DNA from 4 places in the Shewanella sp. 30m-14 genome. Region 1 is predicted to be linked to each of the others. Evidence: predicted binding sites of a transcription regulator. Region 1 holds the regulator's gene; each other region holds the start of a gene.

Region 1 (5,552 bases):
TGCAGTATGCCTATGGCTATTTTGCCGAAAGCTGGAATCAAGAGTTCTTTGAATATAGCTTTAATAGCTTATGGATAGCGGTGGTGGTGAGCTGCATCTGTGTGGCTATTGGTATTGTGTTGATGTTCATTCGTAGGGTTAGCCCTAGGCGGGCCGATATTCTTCCTTCTCGCTTAGCATCAACGGGCTATGCTCTGCCAGGTACCGTGTTAGCCATTGGGATCTTAGTACCTTTTACCCAACTCGATTTTGCAATCAATGATATAGCCGAATACTTTGGCTTTGAGGGCCCAGGGCTCATCTTAACGGGCAGCAGCTTTATTATTGTGTGCGCTTTTTGTATTCGCTTTGCCGCAATTGCTATCGGCAGTATAGAAAACAGTTATAAACGGATCTCCCCCTCACTGGATATGGCGGGGATCACTATGGGCCTTAAGCCATTAGGACTTTTACGACAGGTGCATATTCCTCTTCTGAGAAAAGGTATTTTTGCTGGCTTATTGCTGGTATTTATCGAATGTATGAAGGAGTTGCCTGCAGCGTTATTGCTAAGGCCGATAGGTTTTGAAAACTTAGCCACCTATGTTTTTCAGTTTGTATCTGATGAGCAGCTAGAGCACGGGGCACTGGCGGCGATTGTCATTGTATTAGTCGGTCTTATTCCGCTTATCTACCTAAATCGTTCCTTGGAGCATGATAATTAATATGGCCACATTACAAGTACAACAGGTTGTTAGCGACTACCAGGGGCAAGTCGTTTTAAAGGGCTTAGATTTAACCGTTGAGAAAGGTGAGATTGTCGCGTTACTTGGTCCAAGCGGCTGTGGTAAAACCACTTTGTTGCGCGCAATTGCGGGGCTTCAGGCGATTACTCATGGCCAGATAATCATTAATAATAAAGTCGTGGCATCCGATGATTGTTTTATTCCTAGCGAGCAGCGAGGCGTTGGGATGATTTTTCAGGATTATGCGCTTTTTCCTCATTTAACTGTGGCTGACAATATTCTTTTTGGTTTACGAACTCGTGATAAAGCAGTCAGGCGATCACGCTTAGAAGAGATGTTAGCGTTAGTCAAACTCGAAGGATTGGCGAAACGTTACCCCCATGAGTTATCGGGTGGTCAACAACAAAGGGTCTCAATCGCAAGAGCGCTGGCTTATGAGCCTGAAGTGTTATTGCTCGATGAACCGTTTTCAAATATTGATGCCAAAGTACGCCGTGAAATGATGCTCGAGATCCGCGATATTTTGAAAAAGCATAATGTTAGTGCGGTTTTCGTGACACACAGTAAAGATGAAGCGTTTGTATTTGCAGATAAGCTAGCGCTATTTAATCACGGTGAAATCGTGCAGTGTGGTGATGCCGAAGGCTTATATTTAGCGCCATCAGATAAATATGTCGCAGATTTTCTAGGAGCGGGGAATTACCTTAAGGCTGAAGTTATTAGTGACTATTGCATTGCCACTAGCATTGGTGAAATCGTGAGTGAAAGTTTACTTAAGCTGCCAGTCGGTTCCACGGCTGAAGTGCTGCTAAGGCCTCAGCACTTATTATTGAAAGCGGATGCTAACGGTGTTGGCGAAGTGATTGAGCGACGCTTTTTAGGAAATATCTGCCAATATCAAGTTCAGGTCGATGAAACTGTCATAGAGATCCACAGTCCGCAGCGAGACTTAGTACTTGGCCAGCGGGTCGCTATAGCGTGTCAGAACCATAGTTTGGTTTTGTTCTAGTTAAAAGAGTTTAATCACTCAGTCCTAGTCGCTTAATCGTTAAGCCATCACCGCTTACAGACGCGTTTTAGTTATTTTACATGTGAGATAATGTGAGCAAAGTAGATTTTCTTGCTTGCTTAAGTTGTAGTTAGTTCAAGGAATTGACTATTGATTTTAGTTATTGTGCGTCAGTTAATGATATTAATCACTAAAGTTGTCCATAATGTTGCCGAAAATTAATTATGCTAAGGGTTACTTATAATAATGGATAGTCAGGTTATGCCTCGTGAACAGCTTGGAGTTTGTGCAGAAGGAAACTTGCACAGTGTCTACTTAATGTTTAATGCTAATGATAGTGTTGAGTCTGACATGCGCCCTTGTGTGGCGAATGTGGCTCAGTATATTTATGAATTAGCAGATCAATATTCTGATAGTGCCTTTAATGGTTTTGTTGCCATTGGTGCTAATTATTGGGACACCTTATACCCCCATGCTCGACCAGAAGAGCTAAAACCTTTCCCTGCGATGAATCGAGGTAATCGAGATGCGCCGGCTATCGAGTATGATCTATTTGTACATATCCGTTGTGATCGTTTTGATATTCTGCACTTGGTGGCTAACGAAGTTAATCAAATGTTTGAAGGCTTAGTTGAACTCATTGATGAAGAGCGTGGCTTTAGATTCATGGACTCTCGTGATTTGAGCGGCTTTGTTGATGGCACCGAGAACCCTAAAGGACGTAGTCGTCAGGAAGTTGCATTAATCGGCGAGGAAGACAGCCGTTTTAAAGGCGGAAGTTATATTCATGTACAAAAGTTTGCCCATAACTTAAGTAAGTGGAACCGTCTGCCAGTCAAGAAGCAAGAAGATGTTATTGGGCGTACTAAAGCGGACAATATCGAGTATGCATCGGCTGATAAACCGCTTACGAGCCACATTAAGCGTGTTAACCTGAAAGACAGTGAAGGTAAGTCTATGGAGATCTTAAGGCAAAGCATGCCTTATGGTTCAGTTAAAGAGCAAGGCTTGATGTTTATCTCTACTTGCCGCAATTCAGTTAATTTCGAAAAGATGCTAGAGAGCATGGTGCATGGCGATAGTGAAGGCAACCATGACCATTTAATGCATTTTACTCAAGCATTAACAGGTTCGTCATTCTTTGCGCCATCATTAGACTTTATGATTACAGCGGGCTAATTCGCAAGGTTTTACTGACTCATAAAAAACGCACAGTAAAGTGCGTTTTTTATTGGGCGTAACAAAGTGAATTATTCGCGCTAAGCTTCGTCTTTATCCCAATAATTGGTGGGGCGTTTGGCGTAAACTTCGTTGACAGATTTTACTAGCACCTTGTTATTTTCTGGGTACACAACTACGTCATGTATGTCTCGGTTACCAACGACCAGAAAAACAAACTCTTGCTCACTATGATTGACGAGTTTATGAGACACACCCGTGTCAGCGTTAAAGCAGATATATTCTCCCTGACTAAAAGGGTGAGGCTCGCCGTCAATGTATAGCGTCGCTTCGCCATGCATCGCGTAGATATGCTCTTCTTCTTTTGTATGGTAATGGGCAACAGCTGAGGACTTACCTGGCGCTAAGCGTTCCATGGTCACGCCAATTTTTTCTCCACCGGCGGTATCGCCAATGTGCTTTTGCTCGCTGGCATACTGATCTTCATGCTGCCAAGATTCCCAGCATATATCGTTGATATTTATTATTTTACTTTTATTCATTATTTGCCCTCGACTAACAGTACTGTCATTGAGGATTATAACGATTATTGCTCGAGAGAGAAGCTGCTATTCAATATATTGTATAAAACATAGTGTTTCATACAGGGGGCATTAAGCTAAATGATTGGGTTACGGTGCAGAGCCTAGGTAAACGGTCGAGTGATGGAGGCTGATTATGCAACAAACAAAAAATGCTGTAGCCCTGAGGGTACAGCATTTAAAAAAATCGTCGCTTTATGTTTAGTCGGCGTAATTAATCAGCATAATTAAACAGTGACTTAACTGTCTCTAGCGTGTCTTCAATGCTATGGATACTAGATGGACAGATGAAAATCGTATCATCACCAGCAATAGTCCCCAAAATACCCTCAGGCTTACCTATTGAGTCGAGTAGACGCGCGATTAATTGCGCTGCACCAGGGCTAGTTCTGACAACAATCATGGCTTGGTTATGGTCAACATCCAGTACCAGGTTTTTAAGCGGGCTTCCGGCAGTAGGAACGCCAAGCTCTGCTGGAAGGCAGTAAACCATCTCTTGCTTTGCGTTGCGGGTTCTAACCGCGCCAAACTTACTTAGCATACGAGAAACTTTAGATTGGTTTATATTGCTAAAGCCTTCTGCTTGAAGGGCGATAACAATTTCACTTTGAGAGCCAAAACGCTCCTCTTTTAAAATAGATTTGAACGTCTTAACTAAATCATCTGGGCTTTTACTAGCTTGCATATATTATTATTCTTTATTCAAAAAAATCTGCTTCATCATGAATATTTTCGCCGTTTTTGTCAATTGGTATTCGTTTTTTTGAATAAAAATTCATTAATAAACCCAGTTAGACTCAATGATTCAACTTAAGTTAGAATGATTATTCTAAATTTTGTTATGCTAATTTATTATGGTTTTAGCTCTGTATCGCTGATGTACACTCACTTTACTCATTTACCATCTTACATTAGCGTTCTAGATTATATTCAACACGACTAAGGGATAATTGAATTTTTTTTGTGAATCCAGTACTGTTGCGGCATTGGAAAGGTGGATCTAAATCACAAAAATCTGAGAATTGACGGAGATCATTATGAAAGTTGCTGTACTTGGTGCTGCTGGTGGTATTGGCCAGGCGCTTGCCCTACTGTTAAAAACTCAATTACCTGCGGGTTCAAAATTGTCGCTTTATGATATTGCCCCTGTTACGCCAGGTGTTGCGGTTGACTTAAGCCACATCCCTACTGCGGTAGAAGTAAAAGGTTTCGCTGGTGAAGATCCTACTGCTGCACTAGAAGGTGCTGATGTTGTACTTATCTCTGCGGGTGTTGCTCGTAAGCCGGGTATGGATCGTTCAGATCTATTTAACATCAATGCAGGTATAGTTCGTAATCTAGTTGAAAAATGTGCCGCGACTTGCCCTACGGCATTAATCGGTATCATTACAAACCCTGTAAATACAACCGTAGCCATTGCTGCTGAAGTATTGAAAAAAGCGGGTGTTTACGACAAGAACCGTTTGTTCGGTGTTACAACGTTGGATGTTATCCGTTCAGAAACGTTCGTTGCTGAAGCAAAAGGCTTAAACGTTGCAGACGTTAAAGTTAATGTTATCGGTGGGCACAGTGGAGTGACGATTCTTCCGCTGCTGTCACAAATTGAAGGCGTAAGCTTTACCGATGCAGAAGTTGCAGCATTAACGACACGTATCCAGAATGCGGGTACGGAAGTTGTTGAAGCTAAAGCGGGTGGCGGTAGCGCAACTCTATCTATGGGGCAAGCTGCATGTCGTTTCGGCTTATCACTTGTTCGTGGTCTTCAAGGTGAAGCAAATGTGATTGAATGCGCCTATGTTGATGGCGGCAGTGAGCATACTGAGTTCTTTGCACAACCTGTTGTACTTGGTAAGAACGGTGTTGAGCAAGTCCTTGCTTATGGCGATGTAAGCGCATTTGAAGCGAATGCTCGTGACGCTATGCTAGATACACTAAAGGCTGATATTGTGCTGGGTATCGAATTCGTTAAATAAACGATGACTGACCTCTTGTGGGTCATAATAAAAAAGGAGCCTTAGGCTCCTTTTTTGTTTCTCAATGGCATCAAGGTGCTAATTT
Region 2 (5,552 bases), on a different contig from region 1:
ATGTGTTGTACATCACTTTTTAGGTATGCCCATGTAAGTACTGACTATACTTTGAGCGGTAAAGTGGATGGATAATAGTAATTACTTTATACATGCGTGATAAATAAGCTTTTTTAATAGATCTTTTGTACGTTCGATATACGAAAGATCTAAAAACTCATCAGGTTGATGAGCTTGCTCAATACTACCGGGGCCGAGTACTAAGGTTTGGCAACCTAGCGTACTGATATACGGCGCTTCGGTGGCATAGTTAACCACTTCTGGCTGGCTTTCACTGAGTTGTGCTACCAACTGGGTCCAGCTGCCATCTTTTTTATCTGCAAACGCCTCTGAACCTGGGTATAAAGGCGCAACGCTGATACAGCCAGGATAATGATTGCACACTGGTTCAAGATAGTTGGCAACCATTAACTCTAAATCGGCTAGTGCGAGACTGGGGATGGGTCGAAGGTCAATATGTAGATCGCAGCAGCCACAGATCCTATTGGCCGCGTCCCCGCCATGGATATGTCCAAAATTCATGGTTGGATAGGGCACACTAAAGGCATCTTCTCGATAATTATCGGCTAAGTGCTGTTTTAGCTTGAGGAGTTGTCCTGTAACCAAGTGCATGACCTCGATAGCATTAAGTCCTTTTGCTGGATCTGAAGAGTGACCACTGCGACCAGTCACTCGTATACCTTGGGTAAAATGCCCTTTATGCATATACACCGGCTTTAGGCTGGTGGGCTCACCGATAATGGCATAATCAGGCGAAATTGATTTCGCTGCTGCAAATGCCTTCGCGCCGTTCATGGTCGTTTCTTCGTCGGCACTGGCTAAGATATGCAATGGACGCTTAAACTTATCCATTGGTAGCTCTTTTAGTGCCTCTAGCACTAAAGCAAAAAAGCCTTTCATGTCACAGGTCCCAAGGCCATACCAACGATTATCTTTTTCTACTAATGAAAATGGGTCCTGGCTCCAGCGCCCTTCATCAAAAGGGACGGTATCTGTATGCCCTGCCAGCAATAACCCTCCCTGGCCTTGACCAAACGATGCGACTAGATTGTATTTGTCACGAGTATCTGTCACAGGTACAGACTGGCACTGCATCCCTAAATCGCTAAACCAAGTATGCAATAGTTCTATGACAGCTTTATTGCTCATGTCGTGCTCAGCTTCGAGTGCACTAATAGAGGGTGTTGCAATCAGTTGGCTAAAACTACTTTTAATCTCTGGAAGTGCTTTCATTAAAAAATACCTAAATATATATTCAAATATATTGCATAATTAATTTTGCGTGTTAGTCTATCAAACAGCTAAGACAACTACCACACTTCGATGATCTGTTTAATGAGAGTATATATGTTCAATCTGGTTAAATTAATAGTAATTAAGGTTAATCATACCCACTTCCTGCGACGATAATCTTGTCATTAATGGTGTTCAGCCAGGGCTTAAGTTGTGCCCATTCTTTTTTCCGTTTTGTCATCTAAATTCAAGATTAAGGTTTTAAAGTCATAGACTATGAAAAATATAGCCATTATTGGCGCTAGTGGTTACACGGGCGCACAGATCACCTCTCTTATAAATGCCGAATCGACATTGTCGGTTCAAGGTCTTTATGTATCTGAAAACAGCCTCGACAAGGGCAAGCCTCTGTCTGAGCTTTATCCGGCTTACAGTCATATATCACTGAGCTTAAATCCGCTCACGGAGGGTGCTAAACAAACTATCGTTGCGACAGCTGATGCCGTCGTACTAGCGACTGACCATGCGGTAAGTTTGCACTTAGCTGCTTGGTTTTATCAGCAAGGATTAGCGGTATTTGATTTAAGCGGTGCATATCGGTTTTCCGATATAGCACAATATCCTAAGTGGTATGGTTTTACTCATGAATATCCTGATGTACTTGCTAATGCTGTTTATGGTTTAGCCGAGTGGAATGCAGAGCAGATAGCCAGTAGTAAGATGATTGCTGTACCAGGTTGTTATCCAACAGCATCGCTAACAGCACTTAAACCTATTGCGCATTTGCTGACCGATGTTTTACCCGTAATTAATGCCGTTAGTGGTGTGACCGGGGCCGGCAGAAAAGCTCAACTGCATACCAGCTTTTGCGAGGTAAGCTTGACCCCTTATGGGGTACTTGGTCACAGGCACCAGCCAGAGATTGCCACTCAATTAGGGCAAGAGGTTATCTTTACTCCCCATCTTGGTAATTTTAAACGCGGTATTCTTGCAACCATCACGGTGCAATTAGTTGCGGGCACTTCAGTTAGCGATATTGAAACAGCGTATCAATATTATGACTCTGCCGAGCTTGTCACGGTAAAACAAAATCAATTCCCTAAGGTGGATGATGTGGTGCAAACACCCAATTGTCATCTAGGTTGGAAGTTCGATGAACAGAATGGTTATTTGGTTATCGCTAGCGCTATTGATAACTTAATGAAAGGGGCCGCAAGTCAAGCGCTTCAGTGCATAAAGATTCATTTTGATGCGTCAGTAACAGCATGAGTTGGGAGAATGGAGGTGAACATGACTAATTTTACAACGACGCAAGCTAAGCCCGTTATGGTGCTCAAGGTTGGTGGCGCATTGTTACAGTGTGAGATGGGAATGGAGCGGTTAATGCAAGCTGCAGCAAGCATAATCGCTAATGACCAGCCTCTGATTATGGTGCATGGCGGTGGCTGTTTAGTTGATGAACAGCTAAAAGCGAATAGTTTTACATCGGAAAAGCTTGATGGTTTAAGAGTCACCCCGCAAGAGCATATTCCTATTGTAGTGGGGGCATTGGCGGGGACTTCAAACAAAATATTGCAAGCGGCAGCAATTAAAGCGGGTGTAACCAGTTTAGGTATGAGCCTTGCGGATGCTGGAATGATGACGGCAACAATTAAAGATCCGCAGTTAGGGTTAGTCGGTGAGGTTGAGCCCAAAGATGCTAGTTATCTTGAATTTGTTTTATCAAAAGGTTGGATGCCAATTGTGAGCTCCATCGCAATTAGTGAAGAAGGCAAGATGCTAAATGTTAATGCCGATCAGGCGGCAACGGCCCTAGCTAAGTTGGTTTCAGGTTCATTGGTTTTACTATCAGATGTTTCAGGTGTGCTTGATGGTAAGGGCCAGTTAATTACGAGTTTGAATAGAGAGCAAGTCAATGAGCTGACCAAGATCGGTGTTATCGAGAAAGGAATGAGGGTCAAGGTGGAAGCTGCATTAGATGTTGCAGAGTCCATGGGGCAAACCGTACAGATTGCTTCTTGGCGTCATGCAAAGCAATTAATCGCGTTAAGCAAAGGCGAGACAGTTGGCACACAGATCCAGCCACAAATTCAGTAATAGGAGAGCCATCTTATGCAACATTTACTATCGATAAAAGATTTAAGCCAGCAGCAGTTACTCGACTTACTGGCTTTGGCGAAAAATATTAAGCGTAACCCTGCTGAATACAAACATGCTCTAGAAGGAAAAAGTGTGGTGATGCTATTTGAAAAACCATCGCTGAGAACTCGAGTGAGCTTTGATATCGGTATCAATAAATTGGGTGGTCATTGTTTATATTTAGATCAGCAAAATGGCGCGCTAGGTAAGCGTGAACCTGTATCAGATTTTGCGGCCAATATTTCTTGTTGGGCAGATGCCATTGTTGCCAGGACTTTCTTACACTCGACAATTGAAGAACTTGCTGAGCATGGCACAGTGCCGGTGGTTAACGCGTTATCTGATCTTTACCATCCTTGCCAAGGTCTAGCAGACTTTCTAACTTTGGCTGAACAATATGATGATGTAAGCAAGGTGAAGCTAGCTTATGTTGGTGACGGTAATAACGTGACCCATTCATTGATGTTTGGTGCAGCCATCTTAGGGGCTCAGTTAACCGTGATTTGTCCTCCAGGCCATTTTCCAGACGGAAAAGTTGTGTGTGAGGCGCAAGAGCTGGCTGCTAAGCATGGCGGCAAACTGACTTTGAGCTCAGACATTGCTGCGATCGAAGACCATAATGCGATCTACACCGACACTTGGATCTCTATGGGCGACTCTGCATCAATGGAGGAAATTGAGGCCAAGTTTAAGCCTTACCAAGTTAATGCACAGTTAATGCAAAAGGCAGGTGCTAAACACTTTATGCATTGTTTACCAGCGTACCGCGAAGTTGAAGTTACCGCTGAGGTTGTTGATGGCGAAGGCTCACTTATTTTGCACCAAGCCGAAAACAGAATGCATGCGCAAAACGCAGTGCTTGTAACGCTTTTAAGCTAATTAATTTCATAAAAACAACTATCAATCTGCATTAGCGGATCGACATAAAAAAACAGCTAGTAGGAAAATATGATGTCTAATGTAAATTCAGCAGTAAGTAAGCATGCAGGTGTTAAAAAAGTTGTTTTAGCGTATTCAGGCGGCCTAGATACTTCTGCAATCATTCCTTGGTTAAAAGAAACCTATAACGATTGCGAAATCGTCGCCTTCTGTGCCGATGTAGGTCAAGGCGATGCAGAGCTAGAAGGCTTGTATGAAAAAGCTATCGCTTCAGGTGCATCTGAGTGTTACATCGTTGACTTAAAAGAAGAGCTGGTGGCCGATTATATCTACCCGACTATCGCAACTGGGGCGATTTACGAAGGAACCTACCTTTTAGGTACGTCAATGGCGAGACCGATTATTGCAAAGGCGCAGGTTGAAATCGCACGTAAAGTGGGCGCAGATGCGGTATGCCATGGCTGTACGGGTAAAGGTAATGATCAGGTACGTTTCGAAGGTTGCTTTGCTGCATTAGCACCAGATTTAACCGTAATTGCGCCTTGGCGTGAGTGGGAAATGGTGAGCCGTGAAGACCTGCTTGATTACCTCGCAGAGCGTAATATTGCCACGTCAGCATCTGCCACTAAGATCTATAGCCGTGATGCTAATGCTTGGCATATTTCTCATGAAGGTGGTGAGTTAGAAGATCCGTGGAACGAGCCATCAAAAGGCGTATGGACCATGACCGTTGCACCAGAAGATGCGCCAAATCAACCTGAGTATGTGGCAATCGAGCTTGAGCAAGGTAAGGTAACCAAGGTCAATGGTGAGGCTTTATCACCTTATAACGCACTGATGGTGTTGAATGAAGTTGCAGGTGCTCACGGTGTTGGCAGAATCGACATTACCGAGAACAGACTCGTTGGTATGAAGTCTCGTGGTTGCTACGAAACCCCAGGTGGCACAGTGATGTTTGCAGCACTGCGTGCGATCGAAGAGTTAGTGCTTGATAAAACGAGTCGTGAATGGCGCGAGCAGGTTGGCGCACAGATGGCGCACCTTGTTTATGACGGTCGTTGGTTTACCCCATTATGCGAGTCACTGCTTGGCGCATCCAAGCCACTAGCCGATTTAGTCAATGGTGAAGTGGTGGTTAAGCTTTATAAGGGTCAAGCCAGCGTTGTTAAAAAGCGTTCACCGAATAGTTTGTACTCAGAAGAGTTTGCGACATTTGGTGCCGATGATGTTTACAACCAAAAAGATGCCGAAGGCTTTATCCGTTTGTATTCGCTTTCAAGCCGGATTAGAGCATTGCATAG
Region 3 (5,552 bases), on a different contig from region 1:
GACAAGTTCAGTGAAACGTTTATAACTTGGGTAATCTTGATCTCTCAAGCTTGCTTGTAAGGTGTTAACCACATCAGGGTTAAAACAATGGTATTCGCCACCCTCAACATATTTGAGCAATCCGCCTTGGGTCAACGGCTGGTGCGCTCTAAATGCATTTTTGTGTAGCAGTTGCTGATCTTGTTCGATTAAATCGAACGTCGCTCCTTGAATTCGGCTAATCACGCCATTAAAACACAGCTCGACGACTTCATCTGCAAGACCGACTGCTTCAAATTGTTTACTACAGCGGTAAGAGGCGACGGTACTAATGCCCATCTTAGACATGATCTTACGCAGCCCCTTGTCTATGCCATGACGGAAGTTAAGCATCAAGTCACGGGTATTTTCAACACCGTTACGCTTAGCGAGATCAGAGATGCACTCATACACAAGGTAGGGGTAAACAGCCGTAGCGCCAAAGCCTAGCAGCACTGCAAAGTGATGAGGATCGCGGGCTGATGCGGTTTCAACAATGATGTTGGTGTCACAGCGAAGGCTATTATCAACCAGCACTTGCTGTACTGCTCCAACCGCCATAGCAGCTGGGATCACTTGCTTAGATTTAGCGGTTGCACGATCTGAAAGCACTAATAAGGTGGTACCCGATCGCGCTAAACGTTCAGCTTCATCACAGATACGTTTAACGGCAGCTTCTAAACCTTCACTGAGGTCATAGTTTAAATCGACGGTATTGGCACGGTAGTAGGTGCTATCGAGTGCCATTAGCTGGTTGAAGTCGCTATATAGCAACACTGGCGAGTTAAACATCACACGGTAGGCATGACCTGTGGTCTCGTTGAATAGGTTTTGCTCACGACCCGCGCAAGTGGTTAACGACATCACGTGCTTTTCACGTAGCGGGTCAATAGGTGGGTTGGTTACCTGGGCAAACTTTTGGCGAAAATAGTCATAAAGGGTACGTGATTTTTTCGACAACACTGCCATCGGCGTGTCATCGCCCATAGAGCCTGTGGCTTCTTCACCTTTTTGAGCTAGCACCCAAATAACTTGCTCTAACTCTTCACGAGAATAGCCAAAGTGTTTTTGATATTGCAGCAGCTGGGCATCATCAAATTCACGTCTACCTTGATCGTTCGGTCCAAAATCTTCTGCAGGTTTAAGCACTTTACTATTTTTAGCCATCCACTCTTTGTATGGGTGGCGACGCTTTAAGTCGTTATCAATTTCAAACGATGAATAAAGTTGCCCATTAAGGGTGTCGAGTACTAACAACTCACCGGGTCCTACGCGACCTTTCTCGATCACTTCATCTGCAGCGTAATCCCAAATGCCGACTTCAGAGGCTAAGGTTAGTATACGGTCTTTAGTGATGACATAACGCGAAGGGCGCAAGCCATTTCGGTCAACGGCACAGGCCGCGTGACGGCCGTTAGTCATTACGATACCGGCAGGACCATCCCAAGGCTCCATATGCATCGAGTTAAAGTCATAGAAGGCCTTTAACTCTGCATCCATTTCAGGGTTACTTTGCCATGCTGGTGGGATCAATAGACGCATTGCGCGATATAAATCCATACCGCCAGCAAGTAGCATCTCTAACATGTTGTCCAGAGATGATGAATCAGAACCCGTTTCATTTACGAAAGGTGCTGCCTGCTGTAAATCAGGTAGTAATGGTGCGTGAAACTTATAAGCACGCGCTCTTGCCCATTGACGGTTACCGGTAATGGTGTTGATTTCGCCATTGTGAGCTAAATATCTAAATGGCTGAGCCAGCGGCCATTTAGGTGATGTATTGGTTGAAAAGCGCTGGTGGAATAAGCAGATTGCACTTTGGAGGCGGATATCTGCCAAGTCACTATAAAAAGCAGGCAGGTCGGCAGGCATCATCAGACCTTTATAGACGATGACCTGGCCTGAAAGACTCGCTACATAGAAGTCTTTATCGTGAGTAAGCTGTTGCTCTACACGCCGCCTTGCCATATATAAGCGTCGTTCTAAGTCTTTTTCTCGCCAGCCAATGGGGGCGTTAATCAATACTTGAACTATCTGTGGTTGACTCGCTTTACCAATTGGTCCAAGTACGTCGGCATTAACTGGCACATTTCGCCACCCTGCAACACTTAAGGTTTCCTTTTGGAGTTCTTGTTCAAGTAGCTGCTTGGTTTGCGAAGCTAAGATAGTATCTTGACTAAGGAAAAGCATGCCAACGGCGAAACGACGGCTTAAATGCCATTCATTTTCTTCGGCTATCGCTTTAAAGAAGTTAATTGGTAATTGCATTAATAGACCACAGCCGTCGCCAGTGCGGCCATCAGCAGCAATACCGCCACGATGCTTCATTCGGTCTAGGCCATGGATCGCGGTACGTACAATACGGTGGCTTGCTTCACCGTCCATCTGGGCTATTAACCCAAATCCACAATTGTCCCGCTCAAAACTTGGATGATATAAGCTCATTACTACACTCCCTAACCTCAACTGATACAACTCGGGAGATAAAGCAAAAAATCTCTATAGATATGCACCCGAATCAATCAAATTAACCTCAAGCGGGTTAAAGGTCAAACCAAATTATTGCATAAAAAGTAACTTGCAATTGATGTTTAATACACCTGTATTAATCGGTTTACCTTAACGTAAACTGCAGATCTTCACGTATAACGTTATGAATAAAAAGGATTTTGAAATTTACGGTTTTTTCTAGTCGCCTATTTGTAACTAAAATGTTGATTATATCTGTTTTCGGTAAAGTGATTTTTATTGCACATACAGTGAAATGATAACCACTCTTACTTGTGAGTATTTATGCATAAATAAACATGAGTGTAGTAAAGGTTAGTCGTTAGTAACGTAAAGAAATCATTAATAGTAAAGCGTGGTCTTTACGGTTATTTGAGCTAGCGCTAATTAATGAATTGTGGAACTGGTTAAAATAGCGCAAATTTTTTCGCAAGGTGATAGAGCAGTTGGGACTGGATAGTTACGTTAATACCTTCGGTGGTGTATGCAAACAAAAATATGGTGAGCGGATCCGTAAGCTGACTATTGATGCTAAGTTCACTTGTCCAAATCGTGACGGCACTTTGGGTAAGGGCGGTTGTACCTATTGTAATGTGGCTTCGTTTAGTCATGAACATAAAACAGAGCTTTCTATTCAAGAGCAACTTAATCAGGGGCGTGAGCGCTTATCATCTAAGTCATCGAAATATATTGCATATTTTCAAGCCTATACCAGTACTTATGATGAGTACCTAGTATTAAAGCAAAAGTACGATGAAGCGATACAAGATAGTGATATTGTTGGGCTCTGTGTCGGCACTCGGCCTGACTGCGTTCCTGATGACGTACTGGAGCTATTAGTTGGCTATCAAAATGATGGCGTTGATGTATGGCTAGAATTAGGCCTGCAATCGGCTAATGACAACACCCTAAAGAAAATTAACCGCGGACACGACTTCGCTGCCTATGAAGATACAGTTAAGCGCGCGCGTCATTTAGGCATTAAGGTATGTACTCATTTGATTTTGGGGCTGCCAGGTGAAAGCCATAAAGACTATCTTGAAACCTTAAATAAGGTGTTAGCCGTCGGCGTTGATGGCATTAAGCTGCACCCGCTGCATATTGTGGAAGGCAGCACCATGGCCAAAGCATGGCGTAACGACAAGATGAGTTTACTTGAGCTTGAAACCTATGCTTTTAGCGTGGGAGAACTGATACGCTGGACCCCCAAAGAGGTGATCTTCCATCGAGTTACCGCTTACGCCAAAAAACCTATGTTGTTAGCACCAGACTGGTGTGCCTATCGTTGGAATGGTCTTGTGGCAATTGTTGATGATCTGAAGGCAAAAGGCGGTCAAGGTACCTATTTGAAAAATAGCGTTTAAACTGTTAGGGGCTTTGTGCGAAAAACGTTCAAGTATCAGATTGGCAAGGTAGCCGCAAGGTTACTTTATTTAATGATAGGTTGGTAAAGTGTTAAAATCGGTGTAAATTTAACCTCGTGTGACAGTAGTTGTTGCACCGGTGATTTTAGCGGGTATTATGTGGTAAATTCGTATTTTTGTATACATGGCAATATTTTGAGAGGTGCCTAAATGGCAACGGCTGAATTAGAATCAATTCTGGATCTTAATACACTGGAGCAATACTGCAGTGCAATTGGTGCAGGTACGCTACTTAAAAGCGTCGTCTTGTTTGAACAACTGATGCCAGAGTACGTTGGCAACCTAGTCAGTGCACAAGAAGCTAACGATAAAGATACGCTTTGTAGCGAAGCGCATAAGTTCAAAGGCGCAGCGGGTTCAGTTGGCCTTAAACGTATTCAGCAATATGCCCAGCTATTACAACATGGCGAAGAAGCATCTTGGGAACAAGAGCACCAAGCATGGTTGAATGAAATTGTTGCATACGCTTCAAAAGACTTGCAGCAATTAAAAGAATACTTGGAGTCTAAGGCTTAAATTAACCTAGCTTCAATATTAATAGCGCAGTTTGGATTATCCACTGCGCTATTTTTTTATCTGTCGTTAAACAGTATCAATAGATTATCTTGTACATTTTTGATTCAGTTCACAGTCTAACCGCTCTAAATCAGAGTTGGCTTAGCGTTTTATGGTAGAGTTAGATTGAACGATTAGATAAATAATGTCACTGGTAATCTATTTTATGAAACATCTACCAAGTTTAAAGAATCTGTTCTATCTGGTGAATCTACACCAAGAACAGAACTTCAACAGAGCCGCTAAAATATGCCATGTCAGCCAATCGACCTTGTCTAGCGGCATTCAAAACCTTGAAGAGCAGTTAGGTCACCAGCTTATTGAGCGTGACCATAAGTCATTTATCTTTACCGCGATAGGTGAAGAGGTGGTGATGCGCTCTCGTAAGCTGTTGACTGATGTTGATGATTTGGTCGAACTGGTTAAGCATCAAGGTGAGCCTATGACTGGTGAGATCCGCTTAGGTTGTATTCCTACTATTGCGCCTTTTTTGTTGAGTAATGTGGTTCAACATTGCAAGCAGGCTTACCCAGACTTAACGCTATTCTTAAAAGAAGACACAACCGATCGTCTGATCGACGCGTTAGGTAAAGGTGAGCTCGATCTGTTGTTGCTGGCTCTTCCGGTCGATACGAGTGGCTTTCATAGCATGAAGGTTGGTATTGATCCCTTCAAAATGGTAGTGCATAAAGATTTGAGCGATGAGATCCATGAACCCATCGACTATCAAGATTTACCGGATGAAAGTATTTTTTTACTGCAAGCAGAGCACTGTATTACAGGCCATGCCATTTCGGCTTGTCAATTAGGTGAGAGTATTAAAATCAACCCATTTGCAGCGACGAGCCTGCACACGTTAGTACAGATGGTGAACTGTAAACTAGGCACAACATTCTTACCGCAGATGGCAATCGATGCGGGGATTTTGAATAACACAGACTTAACGACGATGGCCCCGCCTGGTGAGACGCCTTACCGCGACATCGGATTAGTTTGGCGCCAAACATCAAGCCGAATTTTGACCTTTAGAACGATAGGATTAGAGAT
Region 4 (5,552 bases), on a different contig from region 1:
GCTTCTTTTGGCAATAAACATACGTAAACCGCATTCTTAGGCATCATTTCTGCCATAAATGCTTTTTGGCTTAAGCCTGAAAGATAGTCGGCCTGCACAAAATCGATCCCTAAGAAGTGCTCTTGCAGCCAGCCATAAAAAGGTGAGTTACCATCTTCGTCACTCTCACCACGCATCTCTGCAATAACCGTTTCACCAAAGCGCTCAGCGTGCTGAGCAAGAAACAGAAAGCGACTTCTTGAAAGCATGCGGCCGTTATTATTTTTACGGTAGCTTCCACGTAGGAAAAGTGTACAAAGCTCGGCTGCGCCAGTGTAATCGTGGCAAAGGGTTAAGGTTTCGACCTCATTACGTACATCGATTTGCTCAGAGTGGTAAACCTCTGTCCCTAATCGATAATGGTAAAAAGCATCGACCATACCTACCGCAGCCTCAATACCACAAGTACCCACAACCTCACCGGTTTCGGTATCTTCTAGTACCATCAAGTAACCTTCATCGAAAGGTTTATCGATCTGCTTAGTAAATGATTCTTCTACTCGAGCAATTTTGCTGCGGAGTAGTGCTTCATTTACCGGTAGAGATGTGAATCCATGCCCTGACTCTTCAGCTATTTGATATAGCGCTTTAAAGTCAGTCGATCGGATTGGACGTATAACTAGCATCTAGGAGTCTCCTCGCTATCACTTGTCGTATCTGTCAGCCTTATCAATATTTGACAAGCACAGCTCAAGAAACGTTCAAGTTATCCTAAAGACAAAAAAGGAGCGTTATCATTGATAACACTCCGTATGCCTTTTAGGCTTCGACAACTTTAGCTACAGCACGTTCAAAACGCGCTAGACCTTCCGCAATATCGGCTTCTGGGATCACTAAAGAAGGCGTAAAGCGAACAACATTTGCACCAGCAACTAGGCTCATAACGCCTTCGTTAATAGCGGCAACTAAGAATTCTTTAGCGCGCCCTTGGTACTTATTGTTAACCACCGCACCAATCAATAGACCTTGGCCACGGATTTCAGAGAATACATCGTACTTGTCGTTAATCTTCTTCAAGCCATCGCGTAATAGTTGTTCACGGTGTTTTACGCCGTTCAGTACTTCTGGAGTATTAACCACATCCATCACTGCATTGCCCACTGCACAAGCTAGCGGGTTACCGCCATAGGTAGAACCGTGAGTACCAATCTTAAGGTGATCAGCGATCTCTTTAGTCGTTAGCATGGCTGCAATTGGGAAACCACCACCAAGCGCTTTTGCTGTTGTCAGCACATCAGGTACTACATCGCCACGCATATAAGCATATAACTCACCTAGACGACCCACACCTGTTTGAACTTCGTCAAAAACTAACAATGCATTATGCTTATCACAAAGTGCACGAACCGCTTTTAAAAATTCAGGATCAGCATCAATAATGCCGCCTTCACCCTGCAATGGCTCCATCATTACTGCACACGTTTTATCTGAAAATACCGCTTCTAATGCTTCAATATCATTAAATGGTACATGAGTAATGCTCTGTGGCTTAGGACCAAAACCGTCCGAGTAAGCCGCTTGACCACCAACACTCACAGTGAAGAAAGTACGACCGTGGAAGGCTTTATCAAATGCGATAATTTGGTCTTTTTCAGCGCCAAACTTATCCATTGCATAACGACGAACGAGCTTAAGTGCAGCTTCGTTTGCTTCAGCGCCCGAGTTAGCAAAATAAACACGATCGGCGAATGTTGCTTCAACTAGCTTAGTCGCCAGCTCTAGTGCAGGCTCGTTAGTCATTACGTTAGATAGATGCCAAAGCTTCTCGCTTTGAGTCTTTAGCGCGCCAACCAAAGCTGGATGACAATGACCTAAACAGTTAACCGCAATACCACCAGCAAAGTCGATGTACTCTTTACCTTCTTGATCCCAAACTCGGCTACCTTCGCCACGAACTGGAATAACCGCTGAAGGCGCATAGTTAGGCACCATAACTTCATCAAATTGGGCACGTGTAAGATTCATAGTTACGCTCATTCCTTCTCATCCTTTGTCATTATCGACCTTATTAGCTGGTCGTATTCCGCTCAATGTCTTTATCTTTTGTTGGTGACATGGCGATTGTTTGTTTAGCTAGAAGGACATTATTAGCGAAAATGTGATCAAAATACCAGTTTTTAACAATCATCAAGAGGAGGAAGAGCGTAAACACTGCATAAAGATTTGAGTTTTAGAATTAACAAAGCAGATATAGCGGGGCTTTAAGCATAAATAGTCATAAAAAAGTTATCTAGCACCCAATTCCATTAGTTATTCACAGTTAATGAATAACTAATGGCCGCATTCAGTTCTAATTAGTTAAGGTTTATATAGATAACCACTGATAAAACACCCGTTTAAATCGATAAATTACAGGCCTTACAAGTCAACCAATATTGTATACCATTTATAGCGACTCAAACCGGGTCATGTTGCGTCTGCTCAATATTGCATAAAGTGCACATAAAAGGCTCAAAAAGCTAAATAACAAGCATTGCCACTTAGTTTAAAATTCAACCAGACCTGCTGTAACAATAATCGATTTCAAACAAGTTTTTTACACAAAGTGGAAAGGTTAATCTATTAACTCGGCTAAAAGCGAATAGAAAGCGAACCTCAAAACAGGTTTATTCACTCGATTTAATTAAGGCATGGCACAATGGCCAGCTTAAAACAGGGTAAGCTTACGGAAGTTTTGCGCGTCCAAACGGATCTGTTCTTGCTGCGAGAGCTGGTAATAATCAAACATTAATCGGCATTCTGCAGCGCTAATATTGTCTACTTCTTTTAGTAGATAGACTTTGGCGTAGCAATTAGCGCGTTCTATTAACGCCGAGTCTTCATCAAGTTCTGCGTATTTAAGGCTTGTATCGATCGACTTAAAGGTTTTGGTCAAGCGGCTCTCATCAAACTTAAGTAAGCTAAGGAGTTGCCAATTAAGCGTCCGACCATGACTTAAGACTTGCTGGTACACATCACTTGCAGGAAACTCTGTTGCCATCACCGCATCATAGAGCTCTTTATCTCGGCTTGCGCTCGCCTCTCTAAGCCACGTCCCCCACATGTCATCAAATGTCGTTGCACATTGATTAATCACACAAGTGGCACCCAGTTGGCTCATTAAGCTACAACTATAAATAAAGGCTGGGGCTTTTTGGTGTATGGCAGCTAAAGCTTGGGCAGCAATAGCGGCTACGATACTGTAACGCCAAAATTTTCGAGTCAACCACAGCATCTGCGGTTGCCCTGTAGGCATTAAATTTCTAAGGCAAAAATAAGGTACTAATGCCTGGAGGTTTTCAATCCCAATATAGTTAAGCACCAACTTAACATCGGTTACCTGCACATCAGAAGACTTAGGCCTACGGTGCCTAAAGGTGGAACTGTTAACCATATTCACTAAGTCACGCTCAAGCCAAGGTAGAGCGGTGACCAATGGTCGAATACGCGCTAAGTCAACCTGATCTGAATAGAGCAACTCTAGCAAGATGATCTGTTTATCATCTAGCTTTGACTGCTTAAGTACCTGCTCCGGTGACGAGAGTTGATGCTCAATGCTGTTATTCACACTGCTTAGCAATTGCGAAGAGACAGCCTCAAAGATGGCCTTGGCTTGATTCTGCTTAGCTAACCTTTCACGGATGGCCTCACGTTCAATCTCTAGTTTATTGGCATCATCTTCTAGATCGGCATTAGGCTCATCGTCCATGCTAATAGACTTACCCCGACCGACGATCAACTGCTTTAGTAGTCGATGTTCTATCTCTATGATTTGTGCAGGCTTAACCCCACCTGCGACCGAAATTGCCACTGATAAACATGCTCCCTATAACTATTGCTACCAGTCTACCCATTAAACATAAGTTTTGCTAAAGCTGACGGATAAAAAATACAGAACCCACCTTCTGGACGAATTAATCAAAGCAAAAAGGCTCCCTATGGGAGCCTTTAGCTTAAGCACTAAATTCAAAGCTATTTTTTAAGTTCTTGCTCAAATAGCTTGTGGATACGGCGGTATTCATCCAACCAACTCGATGGCTGACGGAAGCCATGTGGCTCCACCGGATAAATCGCCGTTTCAAACATCGGCTTTTCAAGCTCAATCAAACGCTGCACTAGACGCACGCTATCTTGAAAAAACACGTTGTCATCCAATACGCCACTCATAATAAGCAATGGTTTTTGTAATCCCTGTGCATGTTCAATTGGCGAGCTACGCTCATAAGCGATAGGATCGACATCTGGCGTATTTAAAATGTTTGATGTGTATGGCGCGTTATAATGTGCCCAGTCGGTCACAGGGCGCAGAGCAGCTCCCGCTTGGAATAACTCAGGCTCATTAAATAACGCCATAAATGTTAAGAAACCACCGTAAGAACCACCATAAGTGCCAACCTTACCCGCATCAACATTGACGTTAGCCGCCATCCAGTTAACACCATCTTTAAGATCTTCAACTTCTGGCGTGCCCATTTGACGGTAAACCGCCGTGCGCCAATCACGTCCATATCCTTTAGAACCACGGTAATCCATGTCCATCACCACGTAGCCTTGTTGAGCGAGTAAGTTATGGAACATGAACTCTCTAAAGTAACCAGAGAAACCATAGTGAGCATTTTGCAGGTAACCAGCACCGTGGTTAAAGATCACCGCAGGATACTTGTCTGCATTGTCTTGACTGTAACCCTGAGGTAGGTAAACCCGCGCGTAAACATCACCAGCACCGTGGGTCGATGGCACTGCAACGACTTCTGGCGCCTGCCATGCGTAATTTTTAAAATCATCGCTGGTGTAATCGGTTAACTGTTTAAGCTCGCCACCAATAGGCTGCACAAATAGCTCAGCAGGCTTAATACGCGTCGATGCGTTTAGTAGCAGTGCAGTGCCATCTGGGCTTAGAGTGTAATCAAGCTGGCCTTGCCACTCGGTTAACTGCTCATCTTTACCTGTGGCTATTTCAACACGGTAAACGTTATCGATACCAGGATGGGTCTTATTTGCCTTGTAGTAGATAAACTGCGCTTTAGGGCCTAAGGTGATATCACTAACAACAAATTGACCTTGAGTTAATGCTTTGGCTTTTTTACCTTGCTGCTTAAGGTAAATATGTGAAAAACCAGTCTCTTCGGATAGGTAATACAGGTTATCGCTATTTGGTAACCAGCCATACTGATTAAAATTGTAGTTAACCCAGGCATCATCGTGCAGGCGGTGCTGGGTCGTTAAGCTAGCTTTATCTAGATTTACTGTTGCTATCCAGCGGTCTTTATTGTCGACAGCTTCAAGCATCACAGCCACGTTACCGCCTGATTCAGACCACTGAATAGCGCTTTGTGCCCAGCCCCAATCTTGCATCAGTTGCAAGTTACGTGGTGATTTCTCACTCTTGTAGCTCTCACCTTTGGCTTTAGCATTCTCAGCTTTTACCGCAGCAAGTACATCCTCGTCATAGCCTGTTAGACCTTCGATGCTTATGTCTTTCTTAGCGTGAGTATCAAGATCTAACAGTACTAGTCGCTCACCTGGATTGTTAT

The links. Region 1 encodes ArgR, which controls arginine synthesis, uptake and breakdown. Its sites were predicted from a motif close to ANTGAATANNTATTCANT; they were not measured.
Region 2: argC (N-acetyl-gamma-glutamyl-phosphate reductase) is a predicted target of ArgR. The motif match lies at 1,243-1,260, and genes of this name have one in related genera.
Region 3: gltB (glutamate synthase large subunit) is a predicted target of ArgR. The motif match lies at 2,580-2,597, and genes of this name have one in related genera.
Region 4: ACVBIU_RS19810 (aspartate aminotransferase family protein) is a predicted target of ArgR. The motif match lies at 2,242-2,259, and genes of this name have one in related genera.

What each region holds. Positions count from the first base shown of each region.
Region 1 covers NZ_JBRILW010000004.1:201,392-206,943, forward strand. Annotated here, with positions in the region: gene ACVBIU_RS04870 (ABC transporter permease) at 1-704, shown strand, start outside; gene ACVBIU_RS04875 (ABC transporter ATP-binding protein) at 706-1,734, shown strand; gene ACVBIU_RS04880 (Dyp-type peroxidase) at 1,981-2,913, shown strand; gene ACVBIU_RS04885 (cupin domain-containing protein) at 2,994-3,455, opposite strand; gene argR (transcriptional regulator ArgR) at 3,709-4,179, opposite strand; gene mdh (malate dehydrogenase) at 4,532-5,467, shown strand.
Region 2 covers NZ_JBRILW010000018.1:95,521-101,072, reverse strand. Annotated here, with positions in the region: gene argE (acetylornithine deacetylase) at 82-1,233, opposite strand; gene argC (N-acetyl-gamma-glutamyl-phosphate reductase) at 1,510-2,502, shown strand; gene argB (acetylglutamate kinase) at 2,524-3,330, shown strand; gene ACVBIU_RS14120 (ornithine carbamoyltransferase) at 3,346-4,251, shown strand; gene ACVBIU_RS14115 (argininosuccinate synthase) at 4,324-5,552, shown strand, end outside.
Region 3 covers NZ_JBRILW010000012.1:80,406-85,957, reverse strand. Annotated here, with positions in the region: gene gltB (glutamate synthase large subunit) at 1-2,463, opposite strand, end outside; gene ACVBIU_RS10795 (TIGR01212 family radical SAM protein) at 2,973-3,890, shown strand; gene ACVBIU_RS10790 (Hpt domain-containing protein) at 4,101-4,466, shown strand; gene oxyR (hydrogen peroxide-inducible genes transcriptional activator OxyR) at 4,672-5,552, shown strand, end outside.
Region 4 covers NZ_JBRILW010000040.1:7,857-13,408, forward strand. Annotated here, with positions in the region: gene astA (arginine N-succinyltransferase) at 1-665, opposite strand, end outside; gene ACVBIU_RS19810 (aspartate aminotransferase family protein) at 799-2,016, opposite strand; gene ACVBIU_RS19815 (HDOD domain-containing protein) at 2,687-3,829, opposite strand; gene ACVBIU_RS19820 (prolyl oligopeptidase family serine peptidase) at 3,991-5,552, opposite strand, start outside.